DNA from 3 places in the Bacillus coreaensis genome. Region 2 is predicted to be linked to each of the others. Evidence: riboswitches for the same ligand, from Rfam matches in the RefSeq annotation. Region 2 holds a riboswitch; each other region holds the start of a gene.
The links. Region 2 has a riboswitch for thiamine pyrophosphate ahead of thiW (energy coupling factor transporter S component ThiW). Riboswitches for the same ligand answer to the same signal wherever they lie in the genome.

Region 1 (3,979 bases), 190 kb from region 2:
GGGTGAAGGATGTGTAAGGATTGAAGTCTATTGGTAAATGGGTTAAAAAAAGAATTCGTATTAATAAGAATACAACATGGCATCTGCCAATCATAAAAAGTCCATTTCAATCACAAAGTATTCGGAAAAAAATCATGCTTAGCTTCGGGCTAGTGTTACTAGTTTCTAGTGGACTAGCTATTTACTCCATGATCAATACCCAAAAGGCAAATGAATTAGCTAAATCACTTATTCTAGAAGAATCACAGCAATTAAACGATCTGCAAGATTTACGATTTTACATGGCTGAGCGATTACGGCTCGTAAATGAGTACATGCTTGATGGTTCTCCACAGGCAAAGGAAAGCTTTGAGAGCAATGTAAAGCTTAGTAAACAGTTAGAAAAAAAGTTATTGAATAACGTTGCAGGAACCAAAGATGAAAACTCAGTAAAAAAGGTCATTTCCGATAGTGTCAAATGGAATGAGGTTATGATGAAGGATGCTTTTGACGTGTTTGACAGCGGAGAGAAGCGTCAAGCCTTTCTAAATGTTGGATCTGAAAAGTTTAAAGCCGAACAAACGATGACAAAACTAAAAGCTTTAGCTGACGAAAAAAATAAAAGCGTAGAACAGCTTGGAGAAGAAATCATTTCTAACGGAAATCAAGTTCAGCTTTGGACAATGATTCTTACAATAATAGTTATTGGTATTTCCGTATTAGTTGCCTTTGTATTAATGAAGTCTATTCATGGTCCGATCCGTCGTTTATCAGATAGAATTCAAGAAGTGGCAGAGGGTGATTTTAGTCAAGCTGATATGAAGGTCACATCAAATGATGAAATTGGTGAGCTAACCATTACTTTCAACCGAATGGTAAAAGAGCTACGAGCATTAATTTCACAAGCCTATGAAACAACCACTCAGGTTTCTTCGTCTGCAGAGGATTTAACAGCAAGCTCAGAGGAAACAGCGCAAGGGGCAGAAAGTATTACTTATTCCATTCAAGAGGTGGCCGCATCCTCTCATAAACAATTAGAAAGCGTAAATGAAACTATACATACAATGAACACATTGGCTACGATTCAAGAAACACTAACGCTTTCATCAGAAGAACTGGAAGCTTCAGCAAATATGGTTGACGGAGTGTCTAAAAACGGAAATCAAGTTGTACAACATGCGATTAAGCAAATGACGCATATTCATGACTCCGTTTTAGAAGTGTCAGGAGTGATTGATAACCTTGGTAGTCAATCAAAGGAAATTAGTCAAATAACAAAAGTGATCACAAGTATTGCGGATCAAACTAATTTACTCGCTTTAAATGCTGCTATTGAAGCAGCACGGGCAGGTGAACATGGGAAAGGCTTTGCTGTTGTTGCTGATGAAGTACGTAAGCTTGCCGTACAATCTAAGAGCTCTTCTAACGAAATTATTGATCTTATTTTAAAAATCCAATCTGGTACAAATCAAGCTGTAAAAGCGATGGAAAAGAGCACACTTGAAGTAGAAAATGGGTCAATTGCTGTTAACGAGGCAGGAAGATCATTTACACAAATTACTCACTCTATCACAGACATTCGTAAGACGATTCAGTCTATTCATCAATATGTGCAAAAGATGTCGGAAAGCTCCAAATATGTAACTGCGAATATTGAAGTGCTAACAGAAATTGCAAAGGTGAATTCCAATTCCTCACATGCGGTGGCTGCATCAGCTGAAGAGCAACTGGCAACAATGGAAGAAATCGCTTCGTCCGTTCAGGCAGTCAATGAAATGGCCATTAATTTAAAAGATCTTTTAAGGAAATTTACGATTTAAATAGAATTCACTCCTGTTGGTACAGAGAGAACTTTTTTACTATTTAAATTATTTATAGTTGCGTTATGAAAAACCTTCCACTATGATGGAATTATAGTTTCATATGAAATCTACTAGGGGGGCCCGTATGTTCGGGCTGAGAGAAAACAATATCCAGTTTTCGACTCTTGGAACCTGATCTGGCTCATACCAGCGGAGGGAAGTAGTTACTGCGAAGATGAATGTTTTTTGTTTCGTAACTATGCCAGGTTCTATAAGAATCTGGTTTTTTTGTTTTAAAATAGGTTTTTAATACGAAGGGAGTAAAGAAAGATGAGTCATGAATTTTTAACATTAATTGATAGAGTAAGAGAACAATCACCGTTAGTTCATAATATGACGAATGTGGTAGTAACTAATTTTGTTGCAAATGGGTTGTTAGCTCTTGGTGCTTCACCAGTTATGGCCTATGCCAAAGAAGAAGTAGCTGACATGGTAAGCATAGCAAATTCACTCGTGCTCAATATCGGCACATTAAGGGAACCGGAAGTAGAAGCTATGATCATTGCAGGAAAAGCTGCTAATGGAAAAGGAGTACCGGTCGTGCTTGATCCGGTTGGAGCTGGTGCAACAACATATCGTACAAATACTGTAAAACGAATACTAACAGAAGTGAATATTAGCATATTACGTGGAAATGCTGCCGAGGTAGCCAACGTAGTAGGTGAAGAATGGCAGACACGCGGTGTTGATGCAGGTACAGGTGAAGGAAATATCGCAGATCTCGCTCTTTTAGCAGCTCAAAAATTACATATGACAGTTGTGGTTACCGGAAAAGACGATATTGTCTCTAATGGAGAAGAATCGATCATCATTTCAAACGGACATCCTCTTCTAACAAAAGTAACTGGGACTGGTTGCTTATTTTCATCAGTTGTAGGAGCTTTTGCAAGTGTTGAAACAAATTATTTACTCGCCGCGGCAGGGGCTTCAGCATTTTATGGTGCAGTCGCTGAGCGCGCGATTTTAGCAACAGGTGACCAACATGTTGGCACTTTTCAGATGGAATTTCTAAATCAACTCATGCTTACTTCAGCCTCCGATGTGGTAGATCTAGCCAAAGTGTATTCAAAAATCACAACGATGTAAGGAGCATTGGGGAAAATGGAATATCTAAAACTGTATTTTATAATGGGCAGTCAAGATTGCATGGATCGAACACCTGAAGAAACGTTAGCTTTAGCGATTGAAGGTGGAATAACGTGCTTTCAATATCGAGAAAAAGGGAGCCACTCTCTTGGAGAAACAGGAAAGTACGAGCTTGGAAAAAAACTGCGAGAACTCTGCGCGGAACATAAGGTCCCATTTATCGTCAATGATGATTTACCACTCGCTATTGCTCTTGATGCTGATGGAGTTCATGTTGGCCAGGACGATGAAAATGCAAAATATGTGAGAGAGACAATCGGTCCTAACAAAATTCTTGGTGTATCCACTCACACGATTGAAGAGGGACTTCAAGCCGTTCGAGACGGAGCTGATTACTTAGGAATTGGACCGATGTATCCTACCATTTCAAAAGAGGATACCGAAAAACAACAAAACTTGGATATCTTTACTGAATTTCGTAACGCAGGAATCTCTCTGCCTCTAGTTGCAATTGGTGGAATTAATTCTACCAATGGAGAAACCGTTATGAAAGTAGGAGCAAATGGCCTAGCGATTATTTCCGATATTTGTCGAGCCAGTCACATTCAAGAGCATACCAAGCTATTACGTAGATTAGTTGATGAATTTTAGTCAAGGAGAGGTTATTCACTATGGTAAATAAAGCATTAACCATTGCCGGTTCAGATAGTGGTGGAGGGGCTGGCATACAGGCCGATCTGAAAACATTTCAAGAATTAGATGTGTACGGAATGTCTGTGATAACAGCCGTAACCGCACAAAACACAACAGGGGTACAGGGGGTATATTCAGTTCCTTTGGAAGGAATTCAAGAACAACTCCGATCGATTGCTGAAGATTTGCGTCCAGATGCGATCAAAACCGGGATGTTATTTAACAGTGACACCATTGAGGCTGTTGCGAGATTTATAGAATTTTATGAGATGAAACACATCGTCGTAGATCCGGTGATGATTGCAAAAGGTGGTGCTTCACTTTTACAAAACGAAGCAGTAAAAGCATTAAAAGAAAAA
Region 2 (3,979 bases):
TACAATCACTCTATTACTGGAGCACTTAAAAACGCATTAGACTATCTACGTGTAGAGTGGAACAATAAAGCAGCTGGAATCGTTTCTTACGGTTCAGTAGGTGGAGCTCGTGCGGCTGAACATTTACGAGGCATTTTAGGTGAATTATTAGTGGCTGACGTTCGTGTACATCCAGCACTATCGTTATTCACTGATTTCGAGAATGGAACTGACTTTAAACCACAGGCAGTTCAAGAGGATTCTGTCAATCAAATGCTAGACCAATTAATTCCTTGGTCAAAAGCATTATTCACGATCCGATAATTTACTAGGAAATCTACCTGAAGTATAAAATATGTACATGAGTATTTTCTAATACCCATGTACATATGACCAATCATTAAAGGAGTATGAAGGTTGAGCAGGTCATATTAAGCAAAATTGATAGATGTGCTCAGTAGTTATGCTAATGTGATCCTAATGGTAGGATCGGCAAATAGGTTATTCATCCATTCAACCAAGCGTACTATTAAATCTGAATTTTCTAGGAGGAAAATACAATGAACCAACTTAAAGGAATACATCACGTAACAGCTATTACCAGTAGTGCAGAAAAGAACTATGAATTTTTCACCTATGTATTAGGGATGCGTTTAGTTAAAAAAACAGTCAATCAAGATGATATTCAAACCTATCATTTATTCTTTGCTGATGATAAAGGCAGTGCTGGCACAGACATGACATTCTTTGACTTCCCAGGCATTCCAAAAGGTATACATGGTACAAACGAGATTTCTAAGACATCTTTCCGTGTACCAAGTGATGCAGCATTGGAATATTGGGTAAAACGATTTGATCGTTTAGACGTCAAGCATACGGGAATTAAAGAGCAATTTGGCAAGAAAACTCTGTCTTTCGTTGATTTCGATGATCAACAATATCAATTAATTTCAGATGAATTAAATAGAGGGGTAGAATCTGGTACAGCTTGGCAAAAGGGTCCTATCCCATTGGAGCATGCCATTACGGGTTTAGGTCCTGTCTTTATTCGAATTGCCAACTTTGATTATTTTAAAGAAATGTTGGAAAAAGCGCTATTATTTAAAGAAACGGCTCAGGAAGGATCCTTCCATTTATTCGAAGTAGGGGAAGGCGGTAATGGAGCATCCGTTATTGCAGAGCACAATACGATTCTCCCTCAAGCTCAACAAGGTTATGGCACCGTCCATCATGCTGCATTCCGCGTAGAGGATCGCTCCGTATTGGATGAATGGACAGAGCGATTGAATAGTATGGGATTCTCGACATCTGGTTATGTCAATCGTCACTTTTTTGAGTCATTATACGCAAGAGTTGCTCCACAAATTTTATTTGAGTTTGCGACAGATGGCCCTGGTTTTATGGGGGATGAACCTTACGAAACCCTTGGGGAAAAACTATCTTTACCTCCGTTCTTAGAGCCTAAACGAGCTCAAATAGAAAAATTAGTACGCCCCATTGATACAGTGAGAAGTACAAAGGACATCATTAAAGAATAGTATCGTTTCTTCTTTTTAATGCTCCGTTTAAAAGGAAAGTGTTCTGTTTGTTTGAACAGGATGCTTTCCTTGTTTGTTTTTTTTGCTATACCTTTTTTAAAATTCCTAATGTATCTTCTTTAGTCTTTCTCAATTAAAAGCGTTATAATGTCTTCGTTTGCTTCACAATTGTTTTTAGGTGGTTGATTATTTCTTATTGGTAAAACAACAATTAACCAAGTCTCTTAAGAAATAAGAATGAAGAGAGCGTAAAGGGTATGGCAATTCTAGTTAGTAGTATTGTAATCAAAGGATAATGGATGAGTTCACGCTGTCGATGGAGCAAGAAAAATCTATACCTTTACTAAATAAAATGGTTATATTATTATTAACATAATTAACTAAACATCTTCTACTAGGGGTGCCCTATCTTCGGGCTGAGAGAAAAACGTCAAGTTTTTTAACCCTTTGGACCTGATCTGGATTATACCAGCGTAGGAAAGTAGCCAAGCAGTGAATGAATGTAACCATTCTATAACTAACAAGGCTAGGTCCATTTATTATTGGAGCTGGCTTTTTTGTGTTTGATAGTTTCAGAGTTTTCCTATGTAAAGCTCATCACGTGTTCGTAATAATGTAAATCTGGTTGTTCAGGTACTACATGGTATTGCCTTAAGAAAAACATTGAGTGCTTATTAATAAATAGGAGGATTTTGTAAATGAGAAACACACACAAACTTACATTAACAGCCATGATGATTGCCATTGGGACACTTTCGAGTAATATCTTTTATATTCCAATTGGATTTATAAAGGTATTTCCCATTCAGCATTTTATCAATGTGTTGTCAGCGGTTCTATTAGGACCGTTTTATGCAGTTGCTCAAGCACTATGTGTTTCCATATTGAGAAACATCATGGGAACCGGCTCAGTTTTTGCTTTTCCAGGAAGTATGGTTGGAGCGTTGTTGGCTTCTCTTTTCTTTTTGAAAACAAGGAAGATTTATATGGCCTTTTTAGGGGAGGTAATCGGTACGGGAATCATTGGGGCCATTCTTGCCTACCCAATTGCCATATTAATGCTGGGGCAAAAAGCGACCTTGTTTGGATTTGTCCCTTTATTTATTTTTAGTTCTCTTGTGGGCGCATTTTTTGCTGCTATCATTCTAGCTATCTTTTTAAAGAAAAATATAGCTGTTTTTTTGACAAAGTGAATTAGAAAAAGAATTTAGTAGGGAGTTGTTTACTATAGGTATGGGGGAATTTGCTCTTTTAGTAGCGGCTGGGTTAAAAGAGTTTTCTTCACACTTAATGCCACAGGAAACGGGAAGTCGTCCACTATGTGCTGGAAGGATTACCAAACCTAGACATTGCCAAAAGGCTTTTTATCAGTGAGGTGACAGTAAAAAACACCTAAGCTCCATCTACAAAAACCTCGAAGTGAAAAATCGGAACGAACTACTTATGCTTTTGGTTAGGAAGAATGGGAAGTGAATGGTTATATGGAAGTAATTTTTCTCCACTGATAACGGAATGGCGGGCTAACCTAATTCGCTGAAAAAACCATCCTATTGGATGGTTTTTTACATCTATGTTTTTCCTTGTATCTGTAAGGAATCTCCAGAAACAATTCTTTAAATGTATTATAGAAAATAGCACGTTTAAATAGCCTGCTCTTGCATTTTTGTATTAACATTTTTATCAATCATGGTAATCTATACATAAATGATGTTTCCCTAAGGGAGGAAGAGAACGTATGCGTAGAATTGGAGTCATTGGACCTCCTCCGTCTATCGACCGTATTTTTGAGGTTGCCAATGAATTTGAACATGACATTGAATTTATTCCTTTTCCATATGAGGAAGCACGAGATGCAAAGAGGATTGTAATGGAGAATAATCAGAAGGTCAACGGGTGGTTCTTTTCTGGGCCGATTCCTTATGTGATGGCAAAAAATGTGTTAGATTCTAGTATAGATTATGTGTATTCACCGAATACAGGTTCAAGTTTATATAAGTGCCTTTTGCAATTGCATTACGAGGTGGGTCATGCCTTAGATGGTATTTCAATTGATATGATTGAGACAGAAGATGTTCAACGGGATCTTGACGAGTTAGGTGTTTCAGTAGGAGATGTGTTTATTAAAACATTCAATCATGACTATCTTCCACAAGAATTGATTGATTTTCATTTGGAAAGATACGAGGCTGGTAGTACAAGCGGCGTACTCACCTGCTTAGATTCTGTGTATACTTCATTGAAGGAAAAGGGTGTCCCCGTTATTCGAATTCTAATCACCAAGATGGAAATCAAACAAGCACTAACCATCATTTTGGAAAAGGTCAAAAGCTCCTATTTTAAAGATTCACAAGTCGGTGTGGAAATTATAGAAATTCAGGAATATGAACGAATTGCTGAGAAAGTGAACACGAGAGTGCAACTACAACAGGTAGAGCTGAAAATCAAACAAACTCTTCTTGAAT
Region 3 (3,979 bases), on a different contig from region 2:
GAAAAGACTTTTGCTTCATTACGTTTTTAGCTGAAACTCGAACAAAGAGTTCAGGAGTAAACTGAGGAAGCTTTTCATATTGAAAGTTGTTTTTTCCAACTGTCAAAGTATCTCCAATTTGATACGTACCTGGATCGTACAAACCAATAATATCTCCACTAACCGCTTCATCAACCGTGTTTCTGTCATCAGCCATAAACTGTGTTGATTGAGAAAGCTTCATTGACTTTCCTAAGCGTGGGATATTGACTGTCATCCCTCTTTCGAATTTCCCTGAACATACACGTAAAAAGGCAATTCTATCCCTATGAGCAGGATTCATATTGGCTTGAATCTTAAAAACAAAACCTGAGAATTCCTCTGATAACGGATCAATTTTTCCTTCTGTAGACTCCCGTGCTTGAGGTGCAGGTGCAAATTGAAGATATGTTTCTAGAAAAGTTTGAACACCAAAGTTCGCTAGGGCGCTACCAAAGAATACAGGTGTTAGTTCCCCATTTGCTATTCTTTCACGAGAAAATTCATTTCCCGCTTCATTTAATAGCATGATTTCCTCCAACGTTTGGTCATACAAGGAGTATTGCTTTAGTTTATGATCTCCTTCTATTTCTCCATCTTCATTTAACCCAACAAATCGTTCTTCCTCTTCCACACGGAATTGTTCAATTCGCTTGTAGAAACGGTCATATATACCGAGAAATTCTTTCCCCATTCCGATCGGCCAGTTCATCGGATATGATTCTATTCCCATAACCTCTTCAAGCTCAGCTAAAAGTTCTAATGGAGATTTCCCCTGACGATCAAGCTTATTGATAAAGGTAAAAATCGGAATACCTCTCATTCGACACACTTTAAATAGCTTTAAGGTCTGCTCCTCTATCCCTTTTGCTGAATCGATAATCATGACCGCACTATCAACAGCTGTAAGAGTTCGATACGTATCTTCACTGAAGTCTTGGTGACCTGGTGTATCAAGAATATTCACTCGACAGTCATTATAGTCAAATTGCATCACACTCGACGTAACGGAAATACCACGTTGTTTTTCAATTTCCATCCAATCGCTCGTTGCAAACTTACCCGTTTTCTTTCCTTTAACTGTTCCCGCATCACGAATGGCTCCACCAAATAACAATAACTTTTCTGTTAATGTCGTTTTCCCAGCATCCGGGTGGGAAATGATCGCAAATGTGCGACGTGATTGTACATCATCTTTAAAATTTTTTGCCATTATAGAATTTCCTTTCTTTCCTTACACAAATTCATCCATAACTTCAATCTTATCGTGACTGTATGAAGTTTGCAATCTGTTCTTTACAAAAGCAATCACAAACATATCATTATATTGATTTATTCATGAAAGTTCTTCCTTTTCAAGAAAATAATTTCTGCTATAATGAGATAGAAATCAAACTAAATAGGTAAGAATTGTAGGGGGACCGGTGAAGACCGGTTGAGAGTGCATCCAACTGATGCTGACCCTTTGAACCTGATCTGGATGATACCAGCGTAGGAAACATATTCTTTAGACAATAAATTTGTTTAAACATATGCGCCCGGTTCAAAAACTGCGGCGTTTTTTTGCGTCGAAAGGTTCAGTTCATATCCTACTTATACCATTGGAGGAGAAAGTAATGAAAAAATGGATAGTTGCATTTGCAGCTTCTGTATTACTCGCAGGATGTTCAGAAACAAATGAACAACAAACAGAAAAGGAGGAATCAAGCGCTGACTTAAAAAAAGTAACAGTCGTTCTTGATTGGACTCCAAATACAAATCACACAGGGCTATATGTCGCAAAAGAAAAAGGCTTTTTTGAAGACGAAGGTCTTGATGTGACCATTCAGATGCCTGGAGAAGCTGGTGCTGATCAACTTGTTGCTTCAGAAAAAGCAGACTTTGGTGTAGGTTATCAAGAGGGTATTACACAAGCAAGAGTTCAAGGGGTACCTCTTGTTTCTATAGCTGCAGTCATTCAACACAATACATCTGGGTTCGCATCACCGGCATCTAAAAATATTCAATCTCCTAAAGATTTTGAAGGAAAAACATACGGTGGCTGGGGCTCACCTGTAGAACAATCCATCATCGACTCCCTTATGAAGCAAGAACAAGCAGATGTAGAAAAGGTGAATATTGTAAACATAGGCGATGCGGATTTCTTTACTGCTGTTGAACGTGATATTGACTTTGCATGGATATACTACGGTTGGACAGGCGTGGAAGCAGAATTACGAGGAGAAGACATCAATATGGTCTACTTAACCGATTACTCCGAAAAGCTAGACTACTATACACCTGTGCTAACAACTAGTGAAAACATGATTAACAATGATCCAGAAACAGTAAAAGCTTTTGTGAAAGCCGCTTCAAAAGGCTATGAATTCGCTATCGACAACCCTTCCGATGCGGCGGACGTCCTAATCAAAGCTGCTCCAGAGCTTGACGCAGAGCTTGTAAAGAAAAGTCAGGAATGGCTTGCTACCAAATATCAAGACGATGCAGACCAATGGGGAGAGCAACGTTTAGAAGTATGGGAAAACTATGCTTCTTGGATGCTTGAGAATGGGTTGTTAGAATCAGAGTTAGAAGCAGAAAAAGCCTTTACTAATGAATTTTTACCACAATAGGAGTTGATCATATGACAAACGCACTTGTTAGTATACAAATTATCCCTAAGACAAAAAACGGTGAAAATGTGATTCCTTACGTAGATGAAGCAATAGCCATTATTGACGCGTCAGGAGTAAAGTATGAGGTTCATCCTTTAGAAACAACTATGGAGGGTGATCTTCAGGAACTTTTTGCTGTCATTACGAAAATGAATGAGAAGATGATTGAAATGGGAAGTAGCAATGTTATTTCACAGGTGAAGATTCTATATCAACCAGGTGGAATTAAAATGGATACACTTACGGAGAAATATCGTTCATGATACAAAAATTACAAAAAGGATGGAGACCAATTTTTGTTCTCCTCCTTTTATTCATTGGCTGGGAATTCACAGCAAGAATTACTGAGATTCCAAATTGGCTTCTCCCAACTCCTTCACAAATTTTTAACGAACTCATAAATGGTTGGGGCACTGTCTCTGTACATCTTACATCCACCATTCAGCTTATTTTTCTTGGCTTTGTTTCTGGAGTTACCGTAGGTCTGTTAACTGCTTTTATTTTACATAATATCCCTTTTTTAAAAGAATCTTTATATCCGCTTCTTATTTTATCGCAAAATATACCCATTATCGTACTTGCTCCACTTCTTGTGATATGGTTTGGCTTCGGTTTATTACCCAAATTAATTGTTATCACTCTGGTTTGTTTCTTTCCAATTACCATTTCAGCCATGGATGGATTTCGCCAAGTTGCTGCAGATCTCTTCCATTATATGCAAATGGCAGGAGCAACAAAACGACAATTATTTTGGAAACTTGAATTTCCATTTGCCCTCCCTTCGATCTTTTCAGGGCTGAAAATTTCAGCAACTTACAGTGTCATGGGAGCCGTTATATCTGAATGGTTAGGATCTGAAAAGGGTATTGGAGTCTATATGACACTATCATCCTCATCGTTTCGAACCGATCGAGTGTTTGTTGCGATATTTCTCATTATGGTATTAAGTTTGTTATTTTTTATGATGATCAATTGGTTGGAGAGATTTATTATTCGTTGGAAAGCTGAGGGGAAAAATCGTGGAGCTTCTTGAATTACAAAATGTGTCTTTTTCTTATCGAAATAAAAAAATCTTAGATGATCTCACCCTCTTTATTAAGCACGGGGAGTTCGTAACGATTCTTGGTCCCTCTGGCAGTGGGAAAAGTACAATTTTCCAATTAATCGGTGGTCTGCAGACTCCACAATCAGGGTCCATTATACTCGAAGGAAATGACATTACAGGTAACAGAGGACATATTAGTTATATGCCCCAAACCCCTTCCTTACTACCATGGCGCACAATCATTCAAAATGTCGTACTTGGC

Region 1: another riboswitch for thiamine pyrophosphate. It lies ahead of thiM (hydroxyethylthiazole kinase); the one in region 2 lies ahead of thiW (energy coupling factor transporter S component ThiW).
Region 3: another riboswitch for thiamine pyrophosphate. It lies ahead of ACQ5H4_RS03925 (ABC transporter substrate-binding protein); the one in region 2 lies ahead of thiW (energy coupling factor transporter S component ThiW).

What each region holds. Positions count from the first base shown of each region.
Region 1 covers NZ_JBOCCY010000003.1:188,068-192,046, forward strand. The annotation lists partial or broken gene ACQ5H4_RS06970 (HAMP domain-containing protein) at 717-860, shown strand; gene ACQ5H4_RS06975 (methyl-accepting chemotaxis protein) at 852-1,799, shown strand; TPP riboswitch at 1,905-2,017, shown strand; gene thiM (hydroxyethylthiazole kinase) at 2,112-2,927, shown strand; gene thiE (thiamine phosphate synthase) at 2,943-3,578, shown strand; gene thiD (bifunctional hydroxymethylpyrimidine kinase/phosphomethylpyrimidine kinase) at 3,599-3,979, shown strand, end outside.
Region 2 covers NZ_JBOCCY010000003.1:1,047-5,025, forward strand. The annotation lists gene ACQ5H4_RS06000 (NADPH-dependent FMN reductase) at 1-303, shown strand, start outside; gene ACQ5H4_RS06005 (ring-cleaving dioxygenase) at 540-1,517, shown strand; TPP riboswitch at 1,904-2,014, shown strand; gene thiW (energy coupling factor transporter S component ThiW) at 2,216-2,710, shown strand; partial or broken gene ACQ5H4_RS06015 (LuxR C-terminal-related transcriptional regulator) at 2,827-2,913, shown strand; gene ACQ5H4_RS06020 (helix-turn-helix domain-containing protein) at 3,253-3,979, shown strand, end outside.
Region 3 covers NZ_JBOCCY010000002.1:146,090-150,068, reverse strand. The annotation lists gene ACQ5H4_RS03930 (peptide chain release factor 3) at 1-1,231, opposite strand, end outside; TPP riboswitch at 1,423-1,533, shown strand; gene ACQ5H4_RS03925 (ABC transporter substrate-binding protein) at 1,635-2,630, shown strand; gene ACQ5H4_RS03920 (thiamine-binding protein) at 2,642-2,935, shown strand; gene ACQ5H4_RS03915 (ABC transporter permease) at 2,932-3,705, shown strand; gene ACQ5H4_RS03910 (ABC transporter ATP-binding protein) at 3,692-3,979, shown strand, end outside.